DNA from 2 places in the Microbulbifer sp. SE14 genome. Region 1 is predicted to be linked to the other one. Evidence: riboswitches for the same ligand, from Rfam matches in the RefSeq annotation. Region 1 holds a riboswitch; the other holds the start of a gene.

Region 1 (11,916 bases):
GCTCTGTATTACAGATGTCGATCCCCGACATTGACGCAACTGGCTATGCGGTGGCACACGCGCAGGTGCATGGGATCAACTTCACCGGCGGCACGATAGCGGCCAATGCGATAGCCGCGCGGGCCGGCTACAAGAAACTGTTGTTCGAACTGGGTGGCAACGATCCACTGATCGTGATGCCGGACGGCGACCTGGATGCGGCGGTCAAGGCGGCGATCAACCAGCGTTTCGCCACCGCCGGCCAGCGCTGTACCGCGGCCAAACGCCTGTTCGTGCATCGGGAAATCTACGACGCTTTTGCCGAAAAGCTGGTGGTGGCGACAGGGAAACTGAAGGTCGGCGATCCCGCCGAGGATGACACCTTCGTCGGCCCGCTGATTCACAGCGGGGCGGCGGATCAGGTGGAGCAGCGCATCCACGCGGCGGTGGTCGGCGGCGCCCGCGTACTCGCAGGCAACAGGCGCGAAGGCAATATTATCTGGCCGACTATCCTCGACAAGGTGGCGGACGACGCGGAACTGGTGGCTGACGAGACCTTCGGCCCGGTGATACCCCTGCGCCCCTTTGATACCCTCGATGAGCTGGTGGCACTGGTCAACAGTTCCCCTTTCGGCCTGCAGGCCGGCGTCTTCACCGGGAACCTGGCACTGGCCAAGCAGTTGTTCAACCAACTGGATGTAGGCCTGCTGGCGGTCAACGACGGCCCAGGGTTCCGCGCCGAGCATTTTCCCTTCGGAGGGGTGAAGGAGAGCGGCGTCGGGCGCGAAGGGGTGCGCTATGCGATACGGGAAATGAGTATCCGGAAAACCCTGGTGCTTTGACCGGAGTGTATTTACCCGCCGTGCCTGAAAGCTACTTCTCAATTTGAGGCTTTTATCCCGGCTGCATTCGCGGGAGTGTTTTCCCTCCTGCGCCTTGCTGCTAGCATGGCCTGGTCGCCAATAACAATAACACCAAGCCATGAGAAATCCCGGAACCGCGCCGCGATGGATCCTGCTTTTTTTTATCGCCCTCTGCCTTTCCGCCTGTTCAGAGTCGGAAAAAAACAGCGAAGTTACTAATCCCGGAGCCGGTTCCGCCCAGGTTGTTGCTCGCGTTGGCGAGCGCGAAATCACCGCGGCCGAGCTGGACGAGTCGCTGAAACTGGAGCTTCACGACCTGGCGCTGGCGGAGTATGAACTGCGCCTCAACAAGCTCTCGGAGCTTGTGCGCCAGGGCGAAGGCAAAGCTGAAATCTACCTGCCGGTGCCACAACCACCGCGCATAGACCTGCCGGAAAATACGCGCACTCCCCGGGGCAACCCGGAGGCGCCGATTACCATTGCCGTTTTCTGCTCCTACCAGTCACCGCACTGCAAGGCCATCCAGCCCGCACTGCGCCGACTGGCGGCTGAATATGTCGGGTGGGTCAAGCAAGTAATATACGACCTGCCGCTGAAGTTTCACCGCGAGGGTGTTCCCGCGGCCATGGCGGCGCGCTGCGCAGGGGAACAGGAGGCGCTCTGGAGTTACCAGGATGGGCTCTACGCATACACCGGCAAGCTCAGCGAGGATATCTACCGGCAATTGGCGGTGCAGGCAGGTCTGGAGCCGAGTGCGTTCAGACGCTGTATGCAGGCCGCGCCTTACCGGAATGAAATCAGTTCCGACGCGGCGTTTGCGTCCGATCTGGGCTTGAGAAATGTGCCGGTGGTATTTATCAACGGGCTCTATATCAAGGGGCCCCGGGAATACGACCACTATGCGATGTGGGTCGAGAAGGAACTGCGCCACCTGGGTGTCCCGAAAGGGCAGCGACACACCTGGGCCACGCGCCGACAGCCGGGCAAGGACCTGCCCGTTACGGAATTGCCCCTGGCTCTGGTGGGTGTCAGTCTGTCAGATAAGGCGGAAAACTCGAGCGCGTTGATCGAGGTGGAAGGAAGCCGGGCGACGGGTTTTCCCCGGGGTGGCGAAATTTTGCCCGGTGTGCTGCTGCGCGAGATCCACCAGAATTTTGTCGTGCTCGACAATCGCGGGGAGAGAGAAAGGCTGCCGCTGAAGGGCGAGGAGGCCACCAGGGTTCCGCTGACCGCGACGAGGGAGAGAGACGAGGAAACCCTGCGCCGCATCGAGCAGCCGCTGGGAGAGGGCAGCCGCAAGCTGGTCGAGCCATCTGGAGTCTTGCCCCTGGGGCGGGAGTGGCTGGAGCGACAGTTGCAGAATCGCGCTGCCCTGGAGAAGAAGTTCGTCGAGGCGGAGATGGAGGTGGAGGGGCACCACCTGCTGCGCCTGGAAGGAATCGCGGACAGCGAGTTCTTTACCGCGCTGGGGTTTGAGGAGAATGATGTGCTGCTGCGGGTGAACGACAGTTGGGTGCACAGCGGGCAGAACACCCTCTGGCAGGCCCTGACCAGTGGCCAGGTGGTGGACGTGGCCTTTATGCGCAACGGCCTGCCGCAGCGGCTGCAGTATGTTGTCGAGGAGCGGGGCTATTTCGAGGAGGAAAGGGAAGGGGAATCCGGTAATAGCGAACAGGATGATGCGGATTGAACCGGGCTTCGGGTATTCGAAGCCCAGTGTTCACCGTATCCGTGGTCTGGCTGGTTACTTATCCGGGTTGCCGCTCCACAACAGATCGGCCACTGTATTCTGCCCCTGAATACTGGGGTGGAAACAGTCCCCTCCATCGATATCGTCCTTGCCGAACTGGAAGGTGCCCGCGTTCAGGTTTTCCTCGCCGTTGTAGTCGGCCACCACTTCCACGCCGTTGATGCCATTATAGCTGGCAGCTTCCTCGGCGAGGATTTCGTTGTAGCGCCGCTGCGCAGCATTGATACCGGAATAGCGGGTAGCGAAGTCCTCGCCGTTCATGGTGTCGCCGTTGGTGGCTATGCGGCAGATACTGTAGCTGGACCAGATATTCTCGCAGTCAACTCCGGAATCAGAAGCCTGCTTCTCCAGGCCCGCAGCACGCAGGTCCTGTACCCGCGGCACTGAGCCCAAGAGTACCGTCGAGCCGTTGGGCAGACCCGCCACCAGCTTGTCCAGTCCGGCCTGCACCGCGGAACGCCATTCGCTCTCGCTGTATAGCGGATCGCCGCAGTTGGCCGGATCGACACAGTCGCGGTTGCAGATATCGTTGCCGCCGAGTACCACCTCCACATGGTCGGGCACTGTGGTTTGGGCCAGTATCTGGTCCGCCTGCACCGAGAAGTTGTTGTCACCGCCGCGCATCTCGGAGCCGGACTCGGCGGCATCCTTGTTGGCGGCAACATTGGGATCGAGCGCCTTGTATTTGTCGTGCACGCTGGTTACCGAATCATCCCAGCCGTCAAACCAGGAATGCTCCGGCTGGTCTCCGCCCAGCAGGCAGAACAGATCCCAAAAATAGCGATTGCGGGTACAGTCCGCGCCGAAACCCATGGTGATGCTGTCGCCGGCAGCGGTGGCCTTGGCGGGCGCCGCCGACGCCTGGCCAATGGACATGAGGCTCAGGACCACTGCTGTTACTACACCGTATTTCTTCCACATTTTGTTGTCTCCCATCCGGCTTCTGAAGAAGCCGTTTATTTTTGTCATTGCAATTCGGGTTACTACGGTGAACGCGTTGCAGTGTAATCCCCCGGCTGGTAGCGGCCTATGTGAACGAATCGGACTGATTGGTCAGTTTTCTGGATTTTGACCTGGGTTTTACTTCTGTCGCGCTATGCAACAGGCGCTGGCGCGAATTTAAATCCGGGGGAGTGGCAAAACGGGCGGGGACAGGGGCGAATTGGAAGGGGCCTTGTGAGTGGGCTCCTGTTCAAGCCAGCGGCCTTCTACTATACTCGACCACTACTTGTCGGAGTGCCTGTGGGCTGAGATCGCTGTCGCGAGATCCGTTGAACCTGATCGGGGTAACCCCCGCGGAGGGAACAAGGTCTGAAGTCGCATACATTATAAAAATGTGCGATTTTTCTCTGTCTGCCCCTGGGCGCTGCGGCGTCAACCATCCGCAAGCCACAGGGGTAAGCATGTCTGAGATCACCGAGCAGCCCAGCCGCACCGCAAAGTCCTCCCGCGCCGCCAGCCGCGATTCCGCCAAGGAATTTCTGGATAACCTCACCGCGCAGTCTTTCCCCAATTCCCGCAAGGTCTACCTGCAGGGCGGCACGCCGGATATCCGCGTGGGCGTGCGGGAGATCTGCCTCGGCGACAGCGTCGTCGGTGGCGATGAACAGAATCCGCTGCTGGAGCCCAATGCGCCACTGCGGGTCTACGACACCTCCGGGCCCTACTCGGACCCGGAATACAGGATCAATGTGCACGAGGGACTGCCCAGGCTGCGCCAGGCCTGGATAGAGGCCCGCGACGATACCGAAGTGCTCGATACCCGCCAGGCCGCCTACAGCCAGAAGCGCATGGCAGATCGGGGCCTCGACCATATCCGCTTCGAAAACCTGCCCTCGCCACGCAGGGCGAAGACGGGCCGAAATGTGTCGCAGATGCACTATGCGCGCCGCGGCATCATCACCCCGGAGATGGAATTCATCGCCGTGCGCGAGAACATGGGCCGCGCCCGGATCGCCGATGCGCTGAAGGAATCCCACTACCAGAAGGCCCGCGACGGCATCTATATCCCGGAGGAGATCACCCCTGAATTCGTGCGCCGCGAGGTGGCCGAGGGCCGCGCGATCATCCCGGCGAATATCAACCACCCGGAACTGGAGCCGATGATCATCGGCCGCAATTTCCTCTGCAAGGTCAATGCGAATATCGGCAATTCCGCGGTGACCTCCTCCATCGAGGAGGAGGTGGAGAAGCTGGTCTGGTCCACCAAGTGGGGTGCGGATACGGTGATGGACCTGTCCACCGGTGCCAATATCCACGAGACCCGCGAGTGGATTCTGCGCAACTCGCCGGTGCCCATCGGCACCGTGCCGATTTACCAGGCGCTGGAGAAGGTCGACGGCATCGCCGAGGATCTCAACTGGGAGGTGTTCCGCGATACGCTGATCGAGCAGGCGGAGCAGGGCGTGGACTATTTCACCATCCACGCCGGCGTATTGCTGCGCTATGTACCGCTGACCGCGAAGCGGGTGACCGGCATCGTCTCCCGCGGCGGTTCCATCATGGCCAAATGGTGCCTGGCGCACCACAAGGAGAATTTCCTCTATACCCACTTCGAGGAAATCTGCGAGATCATGAAGGCCTACGATGTCAGCTTCAGTCTCGGCGACGGCCTGCGCCCCGGCTCCATTGCCGACGCCAACGACGAGGCCCAGTTCGGCGAGCTGCACACCCTCGGCGAGCTGACCGAGATCGCCTGGCGGCACGATGTGCAGACCATGATCGAGGGGCCCGGCCACGTGGCCATCCACAAGATCAAGGAGAATATGGATGAGCAGCTGAAGCACTGCCACGGCGCGCCTTTCTATACCCTCGGCCCGCTGACCACGGATATTGCGCCCGGCTACGACCATATCACCTCCGGTATCGGCGCGGCCCTGATCGGCACTTACGGCTGTGCGATGCTCTGCTATGTGACTCCGAAAGAGCACCTGGGTCTACCCAACAAGGAGGATGTAAAAGAGGGCCTGATGGCCTATAAGATCGCGGCTCACGCGGCAGACCTGGCCAAGGGCCACCCCCGCGCGCAGCAGCGCGACGACGCCCTGTCCAAGGCCCGCTTCGAGTTTCGCTGGGAGGACCAGTTCAACCTGGGCCTGGATCCGGAGCGCGCGCGCACCTACCACGATGAGACGCTGCCGAAGGAATCCGGCAAGGTTGCGCATTTCTGCTCCATGTGTGGTCCAAAGTTCTGTTCGATGAAGATCACCCAGGACGTTAGGGCCTATTCAGAACAGCTGGGGGCTGCCAAGCAGGAGGCGGAGAAGGGCATGGAGGAGATGGCGATCAAGTTCAGGGATATGGGGAGTGAGATTTATCACAAGGGCTGATACTTGACCGCCACATACGGAATGCATTGGGCTTTCTACCGTCGTTCGTAGCACCGGCCCGGGCTGGTGCGGGTTTCAGGCCTTTTGGTGCGCACGGCGCACCCTACGGCACCACACAGAAAAACCGCTGGAAAAGTGTTGTGACAAATAGCAATTTACCCCGAATCGCCATCGCCGGTGGCGGCCTGATGGGTCGCCTGCTGGCCTGGCGGCTGTCGCTGCAGGGGCTGGACATCACCCTGTTCGAGGCGGGCGACCTGTCGACGCCCAGCGGTGCCTGCTGGACCGCCGCCGGCATGATCTCGCCGCTGTCGGAACTGGTGCACAGCCAGCGGGACATCTACGAGCTGGGCACTCGCAGCCTGGCGCTCTGGGCCGACTGGGTGGAAAGGCTCGAGGCCCTGAGCGAGCGCCCGGTGGAATTCCGCAGCGCCGGCAGCCTGCTGGTGGCGCACGGGCGGGACAGGAGTGAGCTGCTGCAATTCCAGCGCGAACTGGCCGGCAAGCTGGATGGCGATATTGCCGACCACGTGCAGTCGCTCGATGCTGCCGGTTTGCAGCAACTGGAACCGGCCCTGGAGAGTTTCGAGCGGGGCCTCTACCTGCGCGGCGAGGGCGATATCAACAACCGCCGCCTATTGCCGGTACTGCTCAGCGTATTGCGCCAGCAGGGTGTCGGCTTGAAAGAACGGACGCCGGTGGAGTGCGATGGCTACCGGGTCGAAAGTCAGGAAGGCAGCGCGCAGTTCGACTGTGTGATCGACTGCCGCGGCCTGGGCGCCAGGGCGCAGGTCGATGGCCTGCGTGGTGTGCGCGGGGAAGTGCTGGTGGTGGAGACCCGCGAGGTGGAACTGCAGCGCCCGGTGCGCCTGCTGCACCCGCGCTACCAACTCTACGCGGTTCCGCGCAGCGACGGCCGCACGGTAATCGGGGCAACGGAGATCGAGAGCGAGGATATGTCCCCCATCTCGGTGCGCTCCACGATGGAATTGTCCTCCGCGCTCTATTCACTGCACCCGGCCTTTGCCGAGGCACGTATCGTGGAGACGCGGGTCAACTGCCGGCCGGCCACGATGGACAATATGCCCCATATACACAGCGAGCCGGGGCTGGTGCGGGTCAACGGGCTCTACCGCCACGGTTATCTGCTGGCGCCGGCGCTGGCAGAGAAAGTGGAAAAATTGGTCACAGAACAGGTTTTACAGGTAGCTTGATGCAGATTTTTGTCAACGGGGAAGGGCGGGTTATCGAGAGCCCCACTGACCTCAGCAGCCTCCTGCAACAGCTGGGATATAGCGGCGACACCTTTGCGGTGGCCGTGAACGGCGATTTTGTCCCGCGCGCGGACTATCGGCGCACGGAAATCAAGGGCGGCGATACCCTGGATGTGGTGGCGCCGGTAGTAGGCGGATAGCAGGGCGGCTGAGCATGACTGATCAACTGAATTTATACGGCAAGACTTTTACCAGCCGCCTGCTGGTGGGCACCGCCCTCTATCCCTCGCCGGCGATCATGCGCGAATCGGTGCAGGCCTCGGCAGCGGAAATCATCACACTCTCGCTGCGCCGGCAGAACCCGGAACAGCAGCGGGGCAAAATGCTGTGGGACTATATCCGCGATTCCGGCTGCCAGCTGCTGCCGAATACCGCCGGCTGCAAGACGCCGCGGGAGGTGATCGCGCTGGCGGAGATGTCGCGGGAAATTTTCCAGACCGACTGGCTCAAGCTGGAGGTCATCGGCGACGACTACAACCTGCAGCCGGATCCCTACGGCCTGGTCGAGGCGGCGCGGGAACTGGTGGCGCGCGGCTTCAAGGTCTTGCCCTACTGTACCGACGACCTGGTGGTGTGCCGCAAGCTGCTCGATCTGGGCTGTGAGGTGCTGATGCCCTGGGGCGCGCCCATAGGCACAGGCCAGGGATTGCTTAACAAATATAACCTGCAGACGCTGCGCGAGCGCCTGCCGGACGTGCCGCTGATTATCGACGCCGGCATAGGCGCGCCCTCCCAGGCGGCGGAGGCGATGGAGATGGGCTACGACGCCGTGCTGCTGAATACCGCCATCGCCAAGGCGCAGGATCCGGTACTGATGGCGCGGGCCTTCAGGTTGGCCATCGAAGCCGGCCGCAGCGCCTACGAGGCGGGCCTGATGGTGAAGCGCCAGACCGCGAGTCCCAGCACGCCCACCCTGGACATGCCCTTCTGGCAGCAGGCCGACAAGGCGTTACAGGATTGAAGAGTTGTGATGCAAAACGTTTCCCCGACTCACAGACCCATTGTCTGGTCCATCGCCGGCAGCGATTGCGGCGGCGGCGCCGGCATACAGGCGGACCTGCTGACCTTTGCCGATCTCGGCTGCCATGGCTGCACAGCGATCACCGCAAACACTGCACAGAACACGATGGAAGTAGTAGCCATCAACGCGGTGCGCCGGGATGTACTGATCTCTCAGCTGGCAGCGCTGCAGCGCGACCTCTTCCCCGCGGCCATCAAGATAGGCCTGCTCGCCAACGCCGAACAGGTCGCCGCCGTGGCGGAGTTTCTCTGCGCGCTGCTGCAGATCAAAAAGGTGCCCATCGTCTACGATCCGGTGGCCGTGGCCAGCAGCGGCGCGATACTGACCGAGGGCAGCACCGGTGAAGTTGTTGTGGAAAAACTCTTTCCCTTGTGCGACCTGGTTACGCCCAACCTGCACGAACTGGAGTGGCTGGCCCGCGCCCCGGTGGGAGACGCCGGGCAGATAGTGAGCGCCGCGCAGCAGCTGAGGGCTAGCGGCTGCGGCGCCGTGCTGGTAACCGGTGGCCACGGCGAACTGGTCGCCAGGGAAATCGCCGATCTCCTGTGGGACGGTGACAGGGCCGACTGGTTTATCGGCAAAAAAATTACCGGTAACCACCACCACGGCACCGGCTGTACACTGTCTTCCGCCATCGCCGCCTGCCTGGCGCTGGGCTATCCGCTGCGGGATGCCTGCGTGGTGGCCAAGGCCACTGTGCAGCGCGGACTGCGCCTGGGGAATACCGGCGGCATCGGTTCCGGCGCCGGGCCCGTGGGACACTGCGGCTGGCCGACCGAACTGCAGGACTTCCCCGAGATACTGCTGCCCAATGAAGAGCGGGCAGCGGCCTACGGCTACTCCCGAAGCGCGGACGGCAGGGCTTTCGTGCAGGGTTTTGCCGCGCCCGATACCTCGGCGCTGGGACTCTACCCGGTGGTGGATTCGGTGGAGTGGCTGCAGAAGCTGGCGGAGCAGGGCGTGCGCACGCTGCAACTGCGGATCAAGGATCCCGGCGATGACCTTCGCGGGCAGGTGGCGCGTGCGGTGGCCGTCGGTGAAAAATACAACTTGCGCCTGTTTATCAACGACTACTGGCAGCTGGCGATAGACTGCGGCGCCTACGGCGTGCACCTGGGGCAGGAGGATCTGCAGGGCGCGGATCTGGCCGCGATCAAACAGGCCGGCCTGAAGCTGGGTATCAGCACCCATGGCTTCTATGAACTGCTGCTCGCCTATCGCTATCGCCCCAGCTACCTGGCCATAGGAGCGATATTCGCCACGGACACCAAGGATATGAGCGACCAATTGCAGGGCACGGAAAAACTCGCGCGCATGGTGGCGCTGCTGCCGGATTACCCGCTGGTGGCCATCGGCGGCATCAACCTGGAGCGGGCGCCGGCGGTGGCGGCGACCGGTGTGGGCAGCATCGCGGTGGTCAGCGCAGTGACCAAAGCGGGGGACTACAGGAGCGCCACGCAACAGCTTCGGGCTATCATCGAGCACTGAAGGGAATCTCTAAAAATCGCTACCTTGGCTCCTGCCGTAGGGTGCGCACGGCGCACCCTACGTTCGCAATTTATAGGTACCCTGAATTATGTTGAGCCGAAAAGAACTGCAGCGCTACAGCCGCCAGATAATGCTGCCCCAGGTGGGCGAGGTCGGGCAGCAGAAGTTGTCCAATGCGAAGGTGATGATTGTCGGCCTGGGTGGCCTCGGCAGCCCGGTGGCCCTCTACCTGGCCGCGGCGGGCCTGGGCGAGCTGCACCTGGTGGACGGCGACCAGGTCGATATCTCCAACCTGCAGCGGCAGATTCTCTACAAGACCAATCACCGCGACAAACCCAAGGCCCAGGTGGCGGCGCAGCAACTGGCCGCAGCCAATCCGGAAATCCGCATACACGCCCACCCCCGCATGGCGGATGAGGCCTGGCTGCGGGACAGGGTGCCGGAAATGGATCTGGTGCTCGACTGCACCGACAATCTGGAGATTCGCCACACGATCAATCGCGTCTGCCGCGACGCGGGGCGGCCGGTGATCATGGCCTCGGTGCGTGGCTTTTCCGGGCAGCTGATCAGCTTCGATTTTTTCACCAGCAGCTCCCCCTGTTACGCCTGCCTGTTTCCGCCGCGGCAGCAAGAGGAGATACAGAACTGCTCCACCGCCGGTGTCATAGGTCCGGCGCTGGGGGTGATCGGCAGCATGCAGGCCCTGGAGGCGCTCAAGTTTCTGCTCGGCCTGCCGCTGGCCAGCCTGGCGCGGCTGCAGCTGTTCGAGGCGGAGACCCTGGAGTTGCGGCCGCTGCAATTGCAGGGCGATAATGACTGCCCGCTATGCAGTCAGAAATAAAAAGCAGTGAAATCGACAGCAAAGTTTTTTCTACTGGCGACACTCGCGACGGTGACCGCGCTGGCAGGCTGTTCGCGCGACGGGACGCCGGGCAGCGCCGCCGTTGCCGCCGAGCCCAAAGCACAGGAATTGAGCCAGGCAGCGGTCCGGGAAACTTACCTGCGCAGCTGCCACAGTTGCCACGGCAGCGGCGTCGCCGGCGCACCCCGCACCGGCGATGCCAATGCCTGGGCGCCGCGGCTGGCCAAGGGCATGGATGCGCTGGTCGCCAGCGCGATCAACGGCTATCGGGCGATGCCGCCGCGCGGCCTCTGCTTTGACTGCGATGAGGCCGAATTCGCCGCACTGATTCGATATATGGCCAATACTGAACCGGAGTAAACAGACATCGACGACTGGAGTCAGCCATGTGCGCCTCTTCCCGGCGGTACCGTCTCTCCCTCCCTTCCATTCTCGCCTTCATTTCTCTTCTGTTGTTCTGCGCCGATATCGCGGCGCAGGATACATCCCTGCCGGACAAGCTGGCACTGAACGAGTGGAAGGTGCCCTGGGCCGGGCGCCCGCGGGATCCCTTTGTGGACGGCGAGGGCTATGTCTGGTTTTGCGGCCAGGCCGGCAACTATATCGGCCGCTTTGCACCGGTCAGCGGCATCTTCAAGCAATTCTCCGTACCGGATAACTCCCATCCGCACAACCTGATCGTCGACGATGAAAACCAGGTCTGGTATGCCGGCAACCGCAACGCCCATATCGGCCGCCTGAATCCGGAAAACGGTGAGATAAGGCGCTTTGCGATGCCGGAAGGGGTCGAGGACCCCCACACCATGGTATTCGGCGGCGACGGCAATATCTGGTTTACCGCCCAGAGCAGCAATCGCGTCGGCCTGCTGGATGTCACCAGCGGCGAAGTGCGGGTGGTGGCGCCGCAGACTCCCCGGGCGCGCCCATATGGCATCAAGATGGATGGCAAAGGCAGGCCCTGGATAGCACTGTTCGGCACCAACAGGCTGGCCTGGGTGGATCCGGCGACCATGGCACTGACCGAGATAGTGCTCCCCCGCGCCGATGCCCGCCCGCGCCGGCTGGAGATCGATGGTGGCGGCAATATCTGGTATGTGGACTATGCGGAAGGTTACCTGGGCCGCTATATACCTGAAACCAAGAAATTTACCGAGTGGAAAATTCCCGGCGAGTCGCCACGCCCCTACGGCACGGTCCTGGACGACAGGGGGCGTCTCTGGATCGCCGATACCGGCGCTATCCCGAACCGTATTCTCGCCTTTGATATGGTGGCGGAAAAATTTGTCAGCGAGAGCCGGGTGCCCAGTGGCGGCAATATACGGCATATGGTTTTCAACGGCGAGGACGGCA
Region 2 (11,916 bases), on a different contig from region 1:
TTCCGGCGCGGCGCTGTTCGGTGCGATGCCGAAAGTATCGGTGACCGGCTCGCCGGTGGTGGACAGTCGGTCACTCTGCATGCCGTCCAGGGCCAGGGTGGCCGCGAAGCTGCCGCCGGCATCGTACATCAGCTGGGCGCGGTAGGCGGTGCCGTCCTGTTCGTTCAGGCCGCTGCCGGTGGTCAGGTTTTTCACGTAGCCGTCGCGCTGCTGCCTGTTGACGGAGATTTTGCCGAACAGGCTGTCGGACAGGGGCGCATTCAGGGTGGCGGACACCTGGCGGGAATTCATGCTGCCGTACTCGACGCCGATACTGCCCTCGAACTCGTCACTGGGTTTTTGGGAGATCAGGTTGATGGCGCCGGCCACGGTGTTCTTGCCGAACAGGGTGCCCTGGGGGCCGCGCAGCACCTCGATGCGTTCGAGATCCACCAGGTCCTGGTTGATGGCCGGGGACTGGCCGAGGTAGACGCCGTCCAGGTAGACGCCGACGCGGGTGTCAAAGCCGATATTGCGGCTGTTGGAACCCACACCGCGGATGGTGACCGCGGTAGTGAAGTCGGTGCCGGAGCTGATGGTGAGGTTGGGCACATATTGAGCCACCTCCTTCACCTGGCGTACGCCGGTTTGCTTGATGCTTTCGGCCCCCATGCTGGTGATGGCGATGGGCACTTCGGTCAGACGTTCGCTGCGCTTCTGGGCGGTGACGATCACTTCCTCGATTTCGGCGGCGGAAACCAGGGATGCGGCCTGGGCGGCTACCGCTGCGGCCAGGGCTTGGGGCAGGAATCGGGGGGCCTTCATGACGACTCTCCTGTAGGGTTATTCTTATCGGTGCCCTTCAGCAGAGGCTGAAGGGCTACACAGTCTTATAACCCCAGCGGAAGGCCTATTCCTCTCGGTTTGCAAATCCGCAGAAAGCCACTGCTGCGCGGAATTCAGATTTGCAAATTTGAAAAAAAATTTCCTTTTAAATCAATTACTTACGGACTTTTTGTGCCGTTGGCGGTACTGGCGGGGCGTCTCGTTGAAACGCTTCTTGAAGTGGGTGAAAAAGGTGGAATTGGCGTTGAACCCGGCGTGCAGGGCGATATCGGTGACGGACAGGTGCCGCTGTGAATCGTCGGCCAGCAGACGCGCGGCCTCGTCCACCCGGTAGCGGTTGATGAAATCGTAGAAGGATTGGCCGGCAAAGCCGTTGATGGTCTCGGAGACGTGGTGTACCGGCAGGTCCAACAGCCGCGCCAGGTCGGCGATCTTCAGCCCCGCTTCCAAGTAGGGCTTGTCGCGGGCCATGAGCTGTTGCAGCTTCTGCCAGATGGCTTCGGCGCTCTCATCGGTGAGGCTGCTGGTCTGGTACTTTTTCTCCACCGCGTCGGTGGTTGATCCGCCCGGCGCAGGTTCCACGGCAGCGTCTTCGGCGGAGGCTTCCCCCAAATGGATCCGGCGCTGCTGCAGGCCGAACCAGCCCAGCAGCAGGCTCAGCAGCAGCGGGGCCAGGGCCTGCACCAGCCCGGGAGTAAGGTCCCGTCGCGGGGAGAAGAAGCCCTGCACTTCTACCGCAATGCCCGTTGCGGTGGCCAGCAGTACGGCGTAAATCAGGACCTTGAGCCAGCGCAGGTTGACCTCCTCGATTGCCGAGTAGTTCTCCTTCACCCGCTGCAGGTACGGGCGCAACAGCCGCAGGGAGGCGATCGAATAGCCGATCAGCGACAGGAAGGCGGCCGCCCGGTGGACGAACCTGGCCCGGTAGACGGGATCGCAGTCTGCTGCGACGGGGCAGGGCAGGCTCAGCAGACCGTCGGCGCTATGCGGCAGTTGCAGTTGCCAGAGCAGCGCCGAGGCTGCTGCCGGCAGCAGGTGCCAGGCATGTCGCCAGCGCCAGCGGAAAGCGGGCTGGGTGAGAATGCGGGTGTAGAAGTAGAGCAGGGGGCCGAAGGTCAACTGCAGGGAGAAAAGGAATTGGAACTGCCAGGGCAGTGATTCCACCTCTATACGGGGGACATAGGCAAGGGAGATGGCGCTAATGGTTGCCAATAACAGTCCCAGGCATTGGTTGGCCCTGCGGTTGCCCCAGGGCGCCATCCACAGGATCAGGGCCAGGGTCAGGCAGGTGGAGACCCCGAAGAGGATGACCAGGCTGATGGTGTGGAGACTAATCATGGTGATACCGTCGGCGTAACTGCCGAGGATATTAAATTAAAGTCTCCCGCAGCAAAACCGCGCTTCTCCCTGTCGCCATTGCCAGGACCGATCAGCCCTGGAAGCGGGCCGCCCGCTCGGAAAGGGAGTCCATCCGGGCGATGAGCTCACTCTCAAGACCGGGGGCCGTCAGGGCGCCGCTGGAGAGCTGGACGGCGTACCACAGTGCCGAGAGGTATCCGTAGATCACCTGCCAGTGATGCAGCCGCTGCCGGTCCGATTCTGCAGCCGGGCGCCGGAGGTAGGCCGACAGCAGCTGTTGCTGCCGGTCCCCGCCCAGCCCCAGTCCTTCGGTGATCACCGCCAGGTCGTAGAAGGGGTCGCCGGTTGCGGCATACTCCCAGTCGATCGCGTACAGCTTTCCGTCGCTGACCACCAGGTTCTCCGCCAGCAGGTCGTTGTGGCAGAGGGCCCTTCCACTGCCCAGGGATCGGGCTGCGGCGATATGGGGGCGCACCTGCCGCTCGAGGGATCGCAGTGGCTGCAGAAACCGGCCGTCCGGGGCGATCGACAGCCAGTAGCGGGAGATTTTCTCGCCTATATCCAGCTCGGCATCGACGGTTGGCAGCCGGTGAATGTCGCGCAGTAACTGCGCCAGCTGTTGCAGTGCGCCCTCGTTATCGGCATTCCACTGCCCCCCTCCGAGATAGCGGGTAACCAGGTATTGATGTCCCGGATCGCAGTAGACCAGCGGCGCGCACAGGCCCGCCCGGTCCGCCAGGCGCAGGGCCTGCTCTTCTGCGGTGCGGTCCAGGTCCAGCGCCGCGCTGATGGGGGAGTTTCTGCGCAGCACCAGTCGCGCAGCGCCGGCCTCCAGCAGGAAACTGCGGTTGGTCAGCCCGCCGGGCAGCGGCTGGACCAGCGCGGGCCTGGCCGTGCCCCAGAGCGGCCAGTCGCCCGGGATGACGTCCGCGGGGGAAGTGGTCATACGCACACCGTCACGCACTGGGGACTACATCCCGCTCCGCTGCCAGCGGCTGTCCGGCCGCCGGATTCTGCCGCCTGTACAGGGCATACCACTGGAAGAAACCGATGATGACCAGCACCACATACAGCGCGAACAGCACGGCGGTCAGGTAGAGTTCCCGGTCGATGTACAGGTAAATGGCAGCGCCGTCGACCAGGATCCAGTAGAGCCAGTTCTCCAACACCTTGCGCGTGACCATATAGGTGGTAACGACCGCTCCCCAGGTGGTGAAGGAGTCGAGGTAGGGCAATGCCGCACCGGTGTACTTCTGCAGCAGGTAGCCGCACACCAGGGTCAATACACCCACGATGGATATGGCGGTGAGGTGGCTTGCCGTCGACCAGCGGTGAATATGCAGTTCCCGCCGGCCGGCGCGCCCGTTTTTCCACTGCCACCAGCCGTAGATGGCGATCAGCAGGTAAAAAACCTGCAGGGCGGACTCCATCAGCAGGCTGACATCCCAGAACAGCACCAGATAGATCGCCGTGCTGGCGAAGGCCGCATACCAGCAACTGATCTTCTCCCGCATCGCCAGCAGCAGATAGGCCAGCGCGAGAATCACCGCGGCCAGTTCCCACAGGGACATGGCTGCAAATGCGCTGGCGATGGCATCGCGGACTTGGGTGCTAGACATCGGCCGTCTCCGGGCTCAGGTCGCCGTCGATAAACTTGCAGACAAAAATGGCGCGGCCGAACTTCTGGTAGGACGCGCGCATCTCCGTTTTCAGGGTGTCCATCAGCAGGTCGTAGTCGCCGAACACCTGGGTGCTCATGGTATTGGTGATGACCCGTAACTGCGGATGGCGGTTCAGGCGCTCGATAAAATCCTGGATCGGGGGAATGTACTCGTCCTTTAACGGGTACATGCTGATTTCTACGGACAGTTTCACGATTTTTACTCCAGTCTTGTGCGAATGGCGCTGAGGTCGTAGGGTGCGCCGTGCGCACCAACAGGCCTGAAACGCGCGTCAGTCCTGGGCTGGTGCGCACGGCGCACCCTACGGCACTACCGACAGTTTCACCGGGCTTTACTCCTCGATAACCGTTTAAAAGGTATAGCTGCCGGAGACTCCCACAATCCGCGGCTCGCCCAACTGGTAGTAGGCCTCCGGCGCGTAACCATTGGCAGGGTTGTTGCCGAACTGGTTGCTGAAGTAGAAACCCCGGGTGTAGTAGTCCTCGTCGGTCAGGTTCCTGCCCCACAGGGACAGGTCCCAGTTGTTGCCGCGGTAGGTGAGGCGGGCGTTGACCAGCTCGTAGGCGGTGGACTTCTCATTGTGGCTGTTGGAAAAGTAGAAGGCGTCTTTGCCTTCCATTTCCAGGCGCAGGACCAGGTTCGCGGTCAAGGCGTACTCGGCGCCGGTAAAGAACTGGTAGTTGGGCGCGTGGGCCAGGTCGCGGCCGTCCAGGTCCACCGGCGCCAGTACGAGACCGTTGTAATCATCCCTGGCATCCACGTGGGAGCTGCTGGTGAAGTGCTCAAACTCCGCGTCCAGCCAGCCCGCAGCGGCGAACAGGCGCAGGGCGTCGCCGGCCAGGTAATTCACCTCCGCTTCCAGGCCGGTGGTTTTTCCGCCCGCTGCATTGGTGAGGAAGTCGTCGAAGGAAAAGTCGTCGGGATTGAAGATGGACTGCTTGGCCTGGACGTCGCTGCGGTCCTGGTAGAAAGCGGCCACCTGGGCCTGCAGGCGCTTGTCGAGCCAGCTGCCTTTGATACCCAGTTCGTAATTGAGCATATGCTCGGTATCGAATTCGAAAACCTCGCTTCCGATCAGCGGGTTGCTCGCGGAGGCTGAAATGATCCGCCCGTTGACACCACCGGCCTTGTAGCCGCGGGAAATGGTGCCGTAGATCAGCGTATTGTCCGCAGGGCCGTACTCCAGGGTGATATTGCCGCCCCATAGGTTTTCGCCGGTATCGGCGGCGACTGCCAGGGAGTCGGCGTAATCGGCGTTGCGCCGCTCCAGCCGCAGGCCGGTCACCAGGTCGAGCCTGTCGCTGAGTGTGCTCCTCAACTGGCCGTAGAGTGCGGCGTTTTCAGTATCGAACTGGCTGCTGAAACTGCCGTTGCGCGCCAGGGCCTCCTCTTCCCGGCGCAGGTACACGCCGGCCACCCAGCCGGTGCTGTCGCCGAACAATCGGGATTCTTCGGTGGAGATAAAGCGGATGTCGGCACTCAGGTTGTCCCTGTCGCGCTGGTAGTTGTCGGTGGAGCTGTACCCGTCGGGGTGGAAGCCCGGATGGGTCCAGTCTTCGTCGTAGCCGTACCCGGTATCCGAGCCGGCGAAACTGAAAACGGACTCGAGGGTGAACGCCCCGTTGCCGGTCCACAGGCCGCTGACGGCGCCCGCCAGGGTCTCCTGGGTATCCCGGCCAGGCTGGTCGGACAGGGTGTTGCGGCTATTGTCGAGGGAAAAGGCATCGTAGCCGTTGTCGGCGTCGAGATAGAGCAGTGAAAAGTCCAGCTGCAGATCGTCCCGGGCCCGATAGCGCAGCTTGCCGCGCACGACCGATTCATCGATGTTGTTGGTGTCGTCGCGGCCCAGGTAGCGGTTTTGAATATAGCCGTCGGACTGCTGGTTTTGTGCGGCGAGGCGGTAGGCCAGCTTGTCGGTCAGCGGGCCGGTGGAGACTGCGGTCAGGGTATGGCTGCCGTATTCGGCGATCTCGGCGGACACCTTTGCCATCGGATCGGGAGCGGGAGCCTGGCTGCTCATGCTGATCAGGCCGGCCAGGGCGTTGGCACCATAGACGGTGCCCTGGGGTCCCCGCAGGATTTCCACCTGGTCGATATCCAGCGTGCTGGCTGCAAGGCCCAGGCCGGTGAAGTCGATACCGTCGATGAGCAGGCCCACCGACGGATTGACCGGGTCGATAAACTGGCTGCGCTCGCCGATACCGCGGATCTGCACGAAGCGCCCCCGCGACGCACCGCTGGAAAAATTCACATTGGGGGCCAGGTTGAGCAGTTGTTCGAGATTGCGCGCGCCGCGGGCCGCAATGGCCTTTTCGTCGAACACGCTGACGCTGGTGGGCGTGTCCAGCTGTGCGGTATCGCGGAACTGGCTGGTGACCACGACCTCTTCCAGCCCCGCCGTTTCGGCACTTGCCGATGTAGCGGTGACGGCACCGGTCACGCAGCCGGCGAGGCCGATCCACCAACTCAGCGGTTTTATTCTGATTGCTTGATTCATGGCTCTCTCTCGGGGGAAACAGGAGTGAAAGAGACCCGGTGTGCGACGCGAAGAGGATGATTGGATATGTACCTATTCCTACGCCGGTATTAACCGGATCAGGTTCAAGGGTTTGCACAGGGGATCTTTCAGATCCGCCGGCATCTCAGGCGTAAGCCACCCCTTAGGTTTTGCGGGCGCGATGGTATCAGATGTGGGAGGGAGCGGAAACTGACAAAGGCTGCAGTTGAACAGTACCAAACTGGGGAGGGTTAGTTCTGCGATTGGCTGCTGCAACGAAAAAGCCCCGGCATCACTGCCGGGGCTTTCTCTCTGAACCGGTGCGGTTGCAACCGCTTATACGTCGAAACCGTCTCTCAGCTTTTTCTCCACCAATACCTTCTTCAGCTTCGCGTACTGGGGCACCCCATCCTTGTAGGGCGGGTAGTCCTCGCCCTGGATCAGCGGCAGCAGGTAGTCGCGGCCGGCCCGGGTGATGCCGAAGCCGTCCTCGCTGATGTATTCCCGCGGCATCATCTTCTCGACGTTGGCCACCTCGGACAGCGGCGCTTCGCCCACGGACCAGCCGTACTCGGGGCCGGCGTCGCGCACTATCGCGGGCATGATGGCGTTCTTGCCGGCCACCGCCATTTCCACCGCCGCGCGGCCGACGGCGTAGGCCTGGGCCACGTCGGTGGCGGAGGCGATATGGCGCGCGGCGCGCTGCAGGTAGTCGGCCAGGGCCCAGTGGTATTTCAGGCCCAGCTCGCTCTTGATCATATTGGCCAGGGTCGGCGCCACGCCGCCCAGCTGCTTGTGGCCGAAGGCATCGGTGGTGCCGGCGTCGGCGAGGAAGGTGCCGTCTGCGTACTGGGCGCCCTCGGAGGCGACGATCACGCAGTAGCCCTTCTCATCCACGGTCTGCTGCACCTTGGCCAGGAACTTCTCCCTGTCGAAGGCCACTTCCGGGAACAGGATGATATGCGGCGCATCGCCTTCCTCTTCCTGGGCCAGGGCGCCGGCGGCGGCGATCCAGCCGGCGTGGCGGCCCATCACCTCGAGGATGAACACCTTGGTGGAGGTGGCGCACATGGAGGCCACGTCCAGGGAGGCCTCCTTGGTGGACACGGCCACATACTTGGCCACGGAGCCGAAGCCGGGGCAGTTGTCGGTGATCGGCAGGTCGTTGTCGACGGTCTTGGGGATGTGGATGGCCTGGATGGGGTAGCCCATGGTCTCGGACAGCTGGGACACCTTCAGGCAGGTGTCGGCGGAGTCGCCGCCGCCGTTATAGAAGAAGTAGCCGATATCGTGGGCCTTGAACACCTCGATCAGGCGCTCGTACTCGGCCCGGTTCTCCTCCAGGCTCTTCAGCTTGTAGCGGCAGGAGCCGAAGGCGCCGGAGGGGGTGTGGCGCAGGGCGGTGACGGTGTCCACACTTTCCTGGCCCACGTCGATCAGTTCCTCGCGCAGGGCGCCGAGTATGCCGTTCAACCCCGCGTACACAGTGCCGATGTGGTCGTGATACTCGCGCGCGGCTTCGATCACACCGCAGGCGGAAGCATTGATCACAGCGGTCACGCCGCCAGATTGAGCATAAAAGGCGTTCTTCATCGACATGGTCATCCTACAAGGGGGTTGAGGCTGGCAAATGAGGGGGCGGAGTCTAATGGAATGGCGATGAAATTGCATCGAAACTGGGGTATTTGACAAGTACTGCTGTCAAACGCCGTGTTAAGCTTGCGCCGCTATCTCCAGGAGTACAAATTTCCGCCATGCATATCCATATTCTAGGCATCTGCGGCACCTTTATGGGCAGCCTGGCCCAGCTGGCCGTGGCCGAGGGGCACAAGGTGACCGGTTCGGATGCCAACGTCTATCCGCCCATGAGCACCCAGCTGCAGCGGGCGGGTATCCAACTGACCGAGGGTTACGACCCGGCCCAACTGGAGCCGGCGCCGGACCTGGTGATCATCGGCAATGCCCTGTCCCGCGGCAACCCGGCGGTGGAGGCGGTGCTGGAGCGGGGCCTGCCCTATACATCGGGCGCCCAGTGGCTGTGCGACCACTTCCTCGGCGGGCGCTGGGTGCTGGCGGTGGCCGGCACCCACGGCAAGACCACCACCTCGAGCATGCTGGCCTGGATCCTGGAGAAGGCGGACATGCAGCCGGGCTTCCTGATCGGCGGCGTACCGGGCAACTTCGGCGTGTCCGCGCGCCTCGGCGAGAGCCCCTTCTTCGTGGTGGAGGCGGACGAGTACGACACCGCCTTCTTCGACAAGCGCTCCAAGTTTGTCCACTACCGCCCGCGCACCTTGATCATCAACAATCTGGAGTTCGATCATGCGGACATCTTCCGCGACCTGGCGGACATCCAGCGGCAATTTCACCATCTCGTGCGCACGGTGCCCGGCAACGGCCTGATAGTGGCATCCGCCGAGGACACGGTGGAAGCCGTATTGCAGCAGGGCTGCTGGAGCGAGGTGCAGCGCGTCTCTACCGAGGTGGAGGACGGGGTGCGCCTGGGAGACTGGTGCGCGGTGGATATCGCCGCGGACGGCAGCAGCTTCGGGGTCAGTTTCCGCGGCGCCGAGGTGGCGCGCGTGGAGTGGGACCTGACCGGCCTGCACAATGTGCGCAACGGCCTCGCCGCCATGGCCGCGGCGCGCCATGTGGGCGTGGATCCCAAGTTGGGCGCCCTGGCCCTGGGCAGCTTCAAGGGGGTCAAGCGGCGCATGGAGTGCCTGGGCGAGGTGGCCGGTATCCGCGTCTACGACGACTTCGCCCATCACCCCACCGCCATCGAATACACATTGAGCGGCCTGCGGGCCAAGGTCGGCGACGACAAGATCATCGCCCTGATCGAGCCGCGCTCCAACACCATGCGCATGGGCGTACACCAGCACAAGCTGGCCCAGGCCTGCTCGGGCGCCGACCTGGTGCTCTGGTACCAGCCGGAGGGCATGGACTGGTCCCTGGGGGAAGTGGTGCACCACTCGACCGTGCCGGCGAAGATTTTCGACAATATCGAGACTGGGGTAGAATCCGCGGTCAATCTGGCCGAGCCTGGCAGCCATATCGTCGTCATGAGCAACGGCGGCTTCGGCGGTATTCACCAGCGTCTTTTAGGTGCGCTGGAACAGAAGCACGGCCGCGCTTCCTAACCGACCACACGGGGTCTGCTTTGGGTCAACCCTCATTTAGTAAGACAGTCACCCTGGCGATGACCGGCGCCTCCGGTGCCCAGTACGGCCTGCGCCTGCTGCAGTGCCTGCTGGCCGCGGAGGTGCGAGTCTGGCTGCTGATGTCCGATGCGGCGCGGGTGGTGATCGACACCGAGACCGAATATCAGTTGCCCGGGGGCGACGACGCGCAACTGCAGGCATTTTTCGCCGAGCGCTTCGGGGCCCGCGAGGGCCAGCTGACACTGTTCGGCAAACGGGACTGGTTCTCGCCGGTGGCCTCGGGCACGGGCGCTCCCGCCAGCATGGTGATCTGCCCGGCCAGCGGCGGCACCCTGTCGGCGATCGCCTGCGGGGCCTCCAACAACCTGATCGAGCGCGCCGCGGACGTGGCCCTGAAGGAGCGCCGCCGGTTGATCCTGGTACCGCGGGAGGCGCCCTATTCGGAGATCCACCTGGAGAATATGCTCAAGCTGACCCGCATGGGCGCGGTGATACTGCCAGCCAGCCCGGGCTTTTATCAAAGCCCCCGTTCAGTGGAGGATCTGGTGGACTTCATCGTCGCGCGGCTGCTGGACCAGTTGGGCGTGGAACAGAAGCTGCTGCCCAACTGGGGTGAATGAGTTGGGGGGCGAAAGAGAGACCAGATGAAACCGGCAATTACCATTCATTACTGTGTGCAATGCAACTGGATGCTGCGCGCCACCTGGATGGCCCAGGAGCTGCTCTACACCTTCGCCGACGACCTGGAACAGGTGGCGATGAAGCCCGGCAGCGGCGGTGTGTTTGAAATACGTGTGGACGATGAACTGATCTGGGAGCGCAAACGGGACGGCGGTTTTCCCGGGCCCAAGGAACTTAAACAGAGGGTCAGGGATCTGTTGTTCCCCGAGCGCGACCTGGGACATATCGACAAGTCTTAGAAAATCCCAAGTTTATTAGTAGGGGCGAACCTTATGTTCTCCCCAAGTGGGCGGGGTGAGTAAAATATTCCCGCCCATGCGGCAAGCTATATTAGTAATTTAAGCGAAATCCTATGCTGTCAGCCTTAAAGACCTGTTACGAAAACCTGGTAATCCGGCGGCCGAAGACGCTGCTGCTGCTGGTGGCCCTGCTGGCGCTGGCCGCGGCCCTGGGCCTGCCGCGCTTCAAGCTGGATGCGTCCGCGGACTCGCTGACCCTGGAGGCCGACAGGTCCGTCGACTACTACCGGGAAATCGCCGAGCGCTACGCCAGCGGCGATTTCCTGGTGGTCACCTACCGCTACAGGGACGGCGACCTGTTCGATGACGAGTCGCTCGCCACCCTGGGCCGCCTGCGTGACCAGCTGGCGGAGGTGGACGGCGTGACCAGCGTGCAGAGCATTCTCGATGTGCCGCTGCTGTACAGCCCCAAGCTGTCGATCGCCGATATCAGCGATGGCATCCGCACCCTGTCCACGCCGAGCACTGATAAGAAACTGGCGCGGCAGGAGTTCCTGTCCAGTCCGATATACCGCGAACTGATCCTGAGCCCGGACGGCCAGACCACCGCGCTGCTGGTCAATCTCGCGCTGGACAGCCGCGGCATAGAGCTGGTGCGCGAGCGCGATGCCCTGCGCCGCAAGCGCAACAGCGAGGGCCTGACCGGGGAGGAAGCCGCGCGCCTGGAGGAGGTCTCCGCGGTCTACCTGCAGCATCGCACGACGCAGGAGCTGCGCTCCCGCGCGCGCGTCGAAGAGGTGCGGCAGATTCTCGATCAATACAAGGGCGAGGCGGAGCTGTTCCTCGGCGGCGTGTCGATGATCACCGCCGATATGATCTCCTTTATCCAGAGTGACCTGGTGGTGTTCGGCACGGGCATACTGCTGTTTATCATCGCCACCCTGCTGATCATCTTCCGCCAGCTGCGCTGGGTATTGATACCGCTGGCCACCTGCGTCACCACCGCGGTGGTGATGCTGGGCCTGCTCAGCTGGCTCGACTGGCGCCTGACGGTGATCTCCGCCAACTTCGTCGCCCTGCTGCTGATCATCACCCTGGCGATCACCATCCACCTGGCGGTGCGCTACCGCGAATATGCGGCCCAGCACCCGGAGTGGACCCGCGAGCAGCTGGCCCTGGCCGCGGTGCGCTTTATGGCCAAGCCCTGCCTGTACACGGCACTGACCACCATCGTCGCCTTCGTGTCGCTGGTGGTGAGCGGTATTCGCCCGGTGATCGATTTCGGCTGGATGATGACCATGGGCGTGACCCTGGCCCTGGCGCTGTCCTTCCTGATGATTCCGGCACTGCTGATGCTGCTGCCGAAGCGCACCGGCGGCATGGGTGCCGACAACTCCCACGCCTTTACGCTGCTCTTCTCCCGCTTCGCCGAGCGCCGCCGCGGCGTCGTCCTCGGCGTGTCGCTGCTG

Evidence for each region. Region 1 has a riboswitch for thiamine pyrophosphate ahead of thiC (phosphomethylpyrimidine synthase ThiC). Riboswitches for the same ligand answer to the same signal wherever they lie in the genome.
Region 2: another riboswitch for thiamine pyrophosphate. It lies ahead of AC6R19_RS04675 (TonB-dependent receptor); the one in region 1 lies ahead of thiC (phosphomethylpyrimidine synthase ThiC).

What each region holds. Positions count from the first base shown of each region.
Region 1 is NZ_JCBAJA010000031.1:1,709-13,624, forward strand. It holds gene safD (sulfoacetaldehyde dehydrogenase SafD) at 1-821, shown strand, start outside; gene AC6R19_RS18460 (thioredoxin domain-containing protein) at 961-2,532, shown strand; gene AC6R19_RS18465 (SGNH/GDSL hydrolase family protein) at 2,587-3,513, opposite strand; TPP riboswitch at 3,815-3,913, shown strand; gene thiC (phosphomethylpyrimidine synthase ThiC) at 3,996-5,921, shown strand; gene thiO (glycine oxidase ThiO) at 6,062-7,135, shown strand; gene thiS (sulfur carrier protein ThiS) at 7,135-7,335, shown strand; gene AC6R19_RS18485 (thiazole synthase) at 7,350-8,156, shown strand; gene thiE (thiamine phosphate synthase) at 8,166-9,704, shown strand; gene AC6R19_RS18495 (HesA/MoeB/ThiF family protein) at 9,793-10,545, shown strand; gene AC6R19_RS18500 (c-type cytochrome) at 10,552-10,926, shown strand; gene AC6R19_RS18505 (Vgb family protein) at 10,953-11,916, shown strand, end outside.
Region 2 is NZ_JCBAJA010000004.1:132,248-144,163, reverse strand. It holds gene AC6R19_RS04700 (TonB-dependent receptor) at 1-804, opposite strand, end outside; gene AC6R19_RS04695 (AraC family transcriptional regulator) at 976-2,163, opposite strand; gene AC6R19_RS04690 (choline/ethanolamine kinase family protein) at 2,255-3,130, opposite strand; gene pnuC (nicotinamide riboside transporter PnuC) at 3,141-3,803, opposite strand; gene AC6R19_RS04680 (hypothetical protein) at 3,796-4,059, opposite strand; gene AC6R19_RS04675 (TonB-dependent receptor) at 4,216-6,363, opposite strand; TPP riboswitch at 6,422-6,537, opposite strand; gene AC6R19_RS04670 (6-phosphofructokinase) at 6,700-7,962, opposite strand; gene mpl (UDP-N-acetylmuramate:L-alanyl-gamma-D-glutamyl-meso-diaminopimelate ligase) at 8,118-9,506, shown strand; gene AC6R19_RS04660 (flavin prenyltransferase UbiX) at 9,527-10,147, shown strand; gene AC6R19_RS04655 (Rdx family protein) at 10,172-10,447, shown strand; gene AC6R19_RS04650 (efflux RND transporter permease subunit) at 10,561-11,916, shown strand, end outside.